One region of the Pseudomonas sp. NPDC077186 genome, then DNA from elsewhere that is predicted to be linked to it. Evidence: predicted binding sites of a transcription regulator. Region 1 holds the regulator's gene; each other region holds the start of a gene.
What was found. Region 1 encodes LexA, which represses DNA repair genes until DNA is damaged. Its sites were predicted from a motif close to CTGTNTNNNNANACAG; they were not measured.
Positions count from the first base shown of each region.

Region 2: the regulator LexA is predicted to act here: its motif matches at 1,007-1,022, upstream of recN (DNA repair protein RecN).
Region 3: the regulator LexA is predicted to act here: its motif matches at 963-978, upstream of imuA (translesion DNA synthesis-associated protein ImuA).

Region 1 is NZ_JBITWE010000001.1:695,481-697,743, reverse strand. Features, by position in the region: gene sulA (SOS-induced cell division inhibitor SulA) at 151-624, opposite strand; gene lexA (transcriptional repressor LexA) at 635-1,243, opposite strand; gene ACIGKL_RS03170 (TetR family transcriptional regulator) at 1,471-2,172, shown strand; gene ACIGKL_RS03165 (L,D-transpeptidase family protein) at 2,220-2,263, shown strand, end outside.
Region 2 is NZ_JBITWE010000002.1:73,555-75,817, forward strand. Features, by position in the region: gene dnaK (molecular chaperone DnaK) at 1-222, opposite strand, end outside; gene grpE (nucleotide exchange factor GrpE) at 321-887, opposite strand; gene recN (DNA repair protein RecN) at 1,046-2,263, shown strand, end outside.
Region 3 is NZ_JBITWE010000010.1:58,531-60,793, forward strand. Features, by position in the region: gene ACIGKL_RS24120 (Y-family DNA polymerase) at 1-322, opposite strand, end outside; gene imuA (translesion DNA synthesis-associated protein ImuA) at 324-941, opposite strand; gene acnB (bifunctional aconitate hydratase 2/2-methylisocitrate dehydratase) at 1,170-2,263, opposite strand, start outside.

The DNA.
Region 1 (2,263 bases):
CTCCAAGGGAGCCCCGTTTTCGTTGGTTGCAATCTGCACCAAGCCGTAGCCCGGATGTAATCCGGGGTCCAATGGCGGTATCTGGCCCCGGATTGCATCCGGGCTACGAGGTGGCTTGGCGCCGAGGCTGCGGAAACGGTGCCCTGCGATCTAGCCCAGGCTGATATTCAGGCTCTGCGCTGCGCCGATCTCGGCGGCTTGAGCCAGGCGGCGGCGCGTGCCGCGTTCGAGCGGGTGCAGCCAGCTCACCACGGTATGGCTGCGGCCCAGCCTGAGCGCCTCCTCGGCCAGCTCCACGGCGCTCTGGCCGCGGCGTGGTTGCAACAGCAGGATGCGTTCGCGGTTCAACCCGGCTTCGCGCAGCCAGGACTGGGTCAGGCTGGCCGGCGGCGCCACCAGGGTCAGCCAGCGGGCATCGAGATTCTCGCTCAGCTCGCGCAGGATCGGCGCCAGCAGGTGCAAGCAGTGACCGGCGGCGCCGCGCAGGACCAATTCGCTGAAGGCCCGCTCTTCTTCGGCGGGAGAGGGGATTTCAGCGTCCAACAGCGCGTCGGCGGACGCGCCGGCCAGAAAGACGTCGAACAGGGGAAGTTGCGGGCGCTCGAATGACTGCTGCACTTGCATGGAGCCTCCTCTAGCGGCGGATCACGCCGACGCTCAAACCTTCGATGACCAGATCCTGGTGTTCCAGATCCACTTCGATCGGCGCGAACTCAGGGTTCTCGGCGATCAGCCAGACCTTGTTGCCTTCGCGCTTGAAGCGCTTGACCGTGACTTCGTCGTCCAGCCGCGCCACCACGATCTGGCCGTTGCGCGCCTCGCGGGTGGTGTGCACCGCCAGCAGGTCGCCGTCGAAGATGCCGATGTCCTTCATGCTCATGCCGCGCACGCGCAGCAGGTAGTCGGCCTTGGGTTGGAAGAAGGCCGGGTTGATCTGGCAGGATTCCTCGACATGCTGCTGGGCGAGAATCGGCGCACCGGCGGCGACCCGGCCGATGACCGGCAGGCCTTCGTCCTCGTTGCTCGGCTCGAAGCCGGGGATGCGGATGCCGCGCGAGGCACCCGGGGTCATTTCGATGGCGCCCTTGCGAGCCAGGGCCTTGAGGTGTTCCTCGGCGGCGTTGGGCGATTTGAAACCGAGTTCCTGGGCGATTTCCGCGCGGGTGGGCGGGTAGCCGTTGTCTTCCAGGCAGCGTTTGATGAAGGCGAGAATCTCGGCTTGGCGTGGCGTCAGTTTCAGCATGGCGGCGCTCTGTCTTTTTATACAGTGACTGGGATTATATACAGTAAGGCCGGCTTGGCAACGCACAATTTCGCCTACCCGCCGGCCGCCCTGTAACCTGCGACGAGCAACCTGCGTCTGTGCTTGTTGTAAGCTGTGACCGGCTGGCCAAAAGACGGCTCGTGCGGCTTGACAATGCAGTGGGCTGAAACGTATGTTTCAAACAAGTGTTTGTCAGGTGATAGCTCATGGCCCAGTCGGAAACCGTTGAACGCATTCTCGATGCTGCGGAACAGCTGTTCGCGGAAAAAGGCTTCGCCGAAACCTCGTTGCGTCTGATCACCAGCAAGGCCGGGGTCAACCTGGCGGCGGTGAACTATCACTTCGGCTCCAAGAAGGCGCTGATCCAGGCGGTCTTCTCGCGTTTCCTCGGGCCCTTCTGCGCCAGCCTGGAGAAGGAGCTGGATCGTCGCCAGGCCAAGGCCGATACCCCGGCCAGCCTCGAAGAGCTGCTCGAACTGCTGGTCGAGCAGGCCCTGGCGGTCAAGCCGCGCAGCGGCAACGACCTGTCGATCTTCATGCGTCTGCTCGGCCTGGCCTTCAGCCAGAGCCAAGGCCACCTGCGCAAGTACCTGGAAGAGGTGTACGGCAAGGTGTTCCGCCGTTACATGCTGCTGGTGCACGAGGCGGCGCCGCGTATCCCGCCGCTGGAGCTGTTCTGGCGCGTGCATTTCATGCTCGGCGCCGCTGCCTTCAGCATGTCCGGGATCAAGGCGCTGCGGGCCATGGCCGAGACCGATTTCGGCGTCAACACCTCGATCGAGCAGGTGATGCGCATGATGGTGCCGTTCCTCGCCGCCGGCATGCGTTCCGAGACCGGGGTCAACGACCCGGCGCTGGCTGCCGCGCAGCTCAAGCCGCGCAGCAAGAGCGCGCCGGTAAAGGTTTGACGTCTGCGGGTGGGCGCGGCCTTGGCCTTCGGCTAAGCTAGCCGCCCATGTTCGATCTCGACCTGCTGTATATCTCTATCGCCGATCAGGC
Region 2 (2,263 bases), on a different contig from region 1:
GCCGATCAGACGCTTCACCGCGTACAGGGTGTTGTGCGGGTTGGTCACCGCCTGGCGCTTGGCCGACTGGCCGACGAGGATCTCGCCATCGTTGGCGTAGGCGATGATCGACGGCGTGGTGCGCGCGCCTTCGGCGTTCTCGATCACCTTGACGTTGCCGTTTTCCAGAATGGAGACGCAGGAGTTAGTGGTCCCCAGGTCGATACCGATGATTTTGCCCATGAATGTTCTCCCGAAACTTTGATTACCCGTCGCCTCGTTGGCTGGGCGGCGGTAGCACTAAAACGCTTGACTGAAAAATGGGGTCGCCCGCAGAAATTTCAAGCCTGCTCGTCGATGGACGGCGGCGGCGTCTGCGGCGCCTTGCTGACCACGACCATCGCCGGACGCAGCAGGCGACCGTTGAGCAGATAACCCTTCTGGAACACCTTGAGCACCGAGTTGGGCTCGGCGTGGATGCTCTCCTCCATGGCCATGGCCTGGTGGTGTTCCGGGTTGAACGGCGCACCGTGCGGGTCTACGGCCTCCAGCTGGTAGCGCGCCAGGGTGTCGTGGAACAGCTTGAGGGTCAGCTGCATGCCTTCGCGCACCGCCTTGATCGCCTCGTCGTCCGGGCTGGACAGCTCCAGGCCGCGCTCCAGGCTATCGACCACCGGCAGCAGGTCGTTGGCGAATTTTTCCAGGGCGAACTTGTGCGCCTTCTCCACATCCTGCTCGGCGCGGCGGCGCACGTTCTGCAGGTCGGCAGCCATGCGCAGCGACTGATCCTGCGCAGCGGCCAGTTGCTCTTCCAGCGTTTGCACGCGAGCAGCCAGGTCGTCGCCCGCAGCCGCATCTACCGCTTGCGCCTCGGGGTTCTGCGTATCCAGGGTCTGTTCGTCAGCCATGCCTCTCTCCTCTCGAATAAACCGGCGCGAACTCGACTCGCGCACCTGCCCGCCTATATGGAGCCAAATCCCCAACTTTCAAGGGGCGATAGCGAGGATTGCCAGGAAAAGAAAAAACACTGTATAAATAACCAGACTTTACTTCGGGAGCGTTCGCCATGCTGGTGCACCTGTCCATTCACAACTACGCCATCGTCGACCACCTCGACCTCGAACTGGACCGCGGCATGAGCGCCATCAGCGGCGAGACCGGCGCCGGCAAGTCGATCATGCTCGACGCCCTCGGCCTGTGCCTGGGCGACCGCGCCGACAGCGGCGTGGTGCGCCCCGGCGCGGACAAGGCCGACATCCTCGCCAGCTTCGACCTGACGGACATTGCCGAAGCCCGCGCCTGGCTCGCCGAACGCGACCTGGACCACGACGGCCCGTGCATCCTGCGCCGGGTGATCACCGCCGAGGGCCGCTCGCGTGGCTATATCAACGGCTCACCCTGTCCGCAGGGCGACCTCAAGGCCCTCGGCGAGCTGCTGATCGATATCCACAGCCAGCACGAGCACCAGTCGCTGCTGAAGACCGACACCCATCGCCGCCTGCTCGACGAATACGCCGCCAGCCAGGAGCTGGCGCGCCAGGTGCAACTGGCCGCGCAGCGCTGGAAGCAGACGCGCAACGAGCTGCAGCGCGTTTCCAGCCAGGGCGACGAGCAACGCGCGCGCCATCAATTGCTCAGCTACCAGCTGGAAGAACTGGACAACCTGGCCCTGGGCGAGCACGAACTGGAACAGCTGGAACAGGAGCACAAGGCCCTGAGCAATGCCGAAGCCCTGCTCGGCGCCTGCCGCCAGGTGCTCGAGCTGTGCAGCGAGAGCGATGCCGGCAACGTGCTGTCGGCGCTGACCGCCAGCCTCAATCGTCTCGGCGGCTTCGCCGGCCAGGGCGGCGCCCTCGGCGAAGCCAGCAACCTGCTGGCCAGCGCGCAGATCCAGGTGGAAGAAGCCGTCGGCGAGCTGAACCGCTTCCTCGATCACTTCGACGCCGACCCCGAGCGCCAGCAGTATCTCGAGGAGCGCCTGGACAGCATCTATACCCTGGCGCGCAAGCACCGCATCCAACCCACCGAACTGGCCAGCCTGCAACAGCAGCTGTTCGAGGAGCTGGAAGGGCTGAATGCCGACGACCAAGCCGGCGAGCGCCTGGCCGAGGAACTGGCCGCCTACGCCCGCCACTACCGGGAAAAGGCCGAAGAACTCAGCAAACTGCGCGCCCAGGCCGCCGCACGCCTGAGCGCCGCGGTGGAGCAGGAGATGCAGGCGCTGGGCATGCCCGGCGGGCGTTTCAGCATCCAGCTGCAACTGCTGGACAGCGACGAGCCGCAG
Region 3 (2,263 bases), on a different contig from region 1:
CCAGCAACAGACAGCGCGGGTAGTGCAGGCTGACCTGGGCGCTGAAACCATAGGCCCAGGCGGCGAGAAACTGCTGCCAGCGGTCGATGGCGGCCAGATCGTAGTCGGCGCTGGCGAAGCCGCGGGTCAGCGCCTGGGCCGCGCTGAGCAGCTGGCCGGGCTTGAGGCCCAGCGCGCGCGCCGTCGGGTTGACCGCCTGCAGCACGCGTCGCTGTGGCGGGCCGCCGAGCAGCACCAGCGGCTCGGTCGGTTCGGCACGCTGGCGCATGACGCCATCGAGCGCCAGCTGCGGCAGCAGGATGCAGGCCCAGAGCGGGTTCATCTCAGGACCAGGCCGCGGCCGGCAGCGGCTGCGCCGGGGCCAGGCCGCCGCGGCACTTGAGTACGCGCAGCTGCGCCGGCCGGGCCTCGATGGCCAGGCGCAGGGCCGCCGGTGACGGGTTGATCGCCTCGCCCAGCGGGCGGTAGGCGAAGGCCAGGGTCTGCCCGGTCTCGGCTGCCACCTGCAGGCGGCGCAGGGCGCGATCCTCGGCCTGCTGCGGCCAGCACAGCACCGCGCCGCAACTGCCCGAACGCAGGCATTGCTCGGCTGCCCACAGGGCGTCGCGGCCGCGGGCCTGGACGATGCTCAGCTGGCGCAGATCGACCTGCGCCGCCAGCCAGGCCTGGGGGTAGGGCAGGTGGGGCGGGGCGATGAGCACCACGCGCTCGCCGGCCTGGGTCAGACGCGCCAGGGTCGGCCAGAGCAGGCGCAGTTCGCCGATACCGGGGGCGGCCACCAGCAGTTCGCTCAGCGCCGCCTCGGGCCAGCCGCCGCCGGGCAGCAGGGCGTCCAGCGCGGCATGGCCGGTCGTTTGGCCGCTGGGCGCGCGGCCAACGTCCTGGGCGCGCCAGAGGCGGCGGCTGTCGAAGAGGTGCTCGAGGGCGACCACGGAAGACATGGCGTTGAAATCGTCCAAATACTGTTTATGCATACAGTATTCGGTTTGCCCGGCACCCGGTCAAGGCGCCGGCCGTCGGTGGGCCCTCTGGATACGTCGGCCGTGAGCAGTGAAATCCAGGAGAGGTACTGCCGATCTAGATGGCCGGCTCGATTGTTGGGGGGCGCGCAATACTCCACCCAATAAACAAGCCCCGCACGGGGCGGGGCTCGTTCTACAGCGCTGGGATCAGGCCTGCACGACCGGGATCTTGGCGTTGGCCGCCGCTTCGCGGAAGTCGGCGATCTGGTCGAAGCTCAGGTAGCGGTAGATATCGCCAGCCATGCTGTCGATGTTCTGCGCGTACTGCATGTACTCCTCGACGCTCGGCAGCTTGCCGATGATCGAGGCGACCGCGGCCAGTTCGGCGGAGGCCAGGTAGACGTTGGTGGCGTCGCCCAGGCGGTTGGGGAAGTTACGGGTGGAGGTGGAGACCACGGTGGAGCCGGTCTGCACGCGCGCCTGGTTGCCCATGCACAGCGAGCAGCCGGGCATTTCCATGCGCGCGCCGGCGCGGCCGTAGATGCCGTAGTAGCCTTCCTCGGTCAGCTGGTGGGCGTCCATCTTGGTCGGCGGGGCCAGCCACAGGCGGGTCGGGATACCGCCCTTGACCTTGTCCAGCAGCTTGCCGGCGGCGCGGAAGTGACCGATGTTGGTCATGCACGAACCGATAAATACTTCGTCGATCTTGTCGCCGGCCACGCTGGACAGCAGACGGGCGTCGTCCGGGTCGTTCGGCGCACAGAGTACCGGTTCGGTCACCTCGGCCAGGTCGATCTCGATGATCTCGGCGTACTCGGCGTCGGCATCGGCCGCCAGCAGCTGCGGCTTGGCCAGCCAGGCTTCCATGGCCTGGGCGCGACGCTCCAGGGTGCGGGCGTCGCCGTAGCCTTCGCCGATCATCCAGCGCAGCAGGGTGATGTTGGAGCGCAGGTATTCGGCGATGGCCGCTTCCGGCAGCTTGATGGTGCAACCGGCAGCGGAACGCTCGGCGGAGGCGTCGGACAGCTCGAAGGCCTGCTCGACGGTCAGCTCGTCCAGGCCTTCGATCTCGAGGATGCGGCCGGAGAAGATGTTCTTCTTGCCCTTCTTCTCGACGGTCAGCAGGCCCTGCTGGATGGCGTAGTAGGGGATGGCGTGGACCAGGTCGCGCAATGTGATGCCCGGCTGCAGCTTGCCCTTGAAGCGCACCAGCACGGATTCCGGCATGTCCAGCGGCATCACGCCGGTGGCGGCGGCGAAGGCCACCAGGCCGGAGCCGGCCGGGAAGCTGATGCCGATCG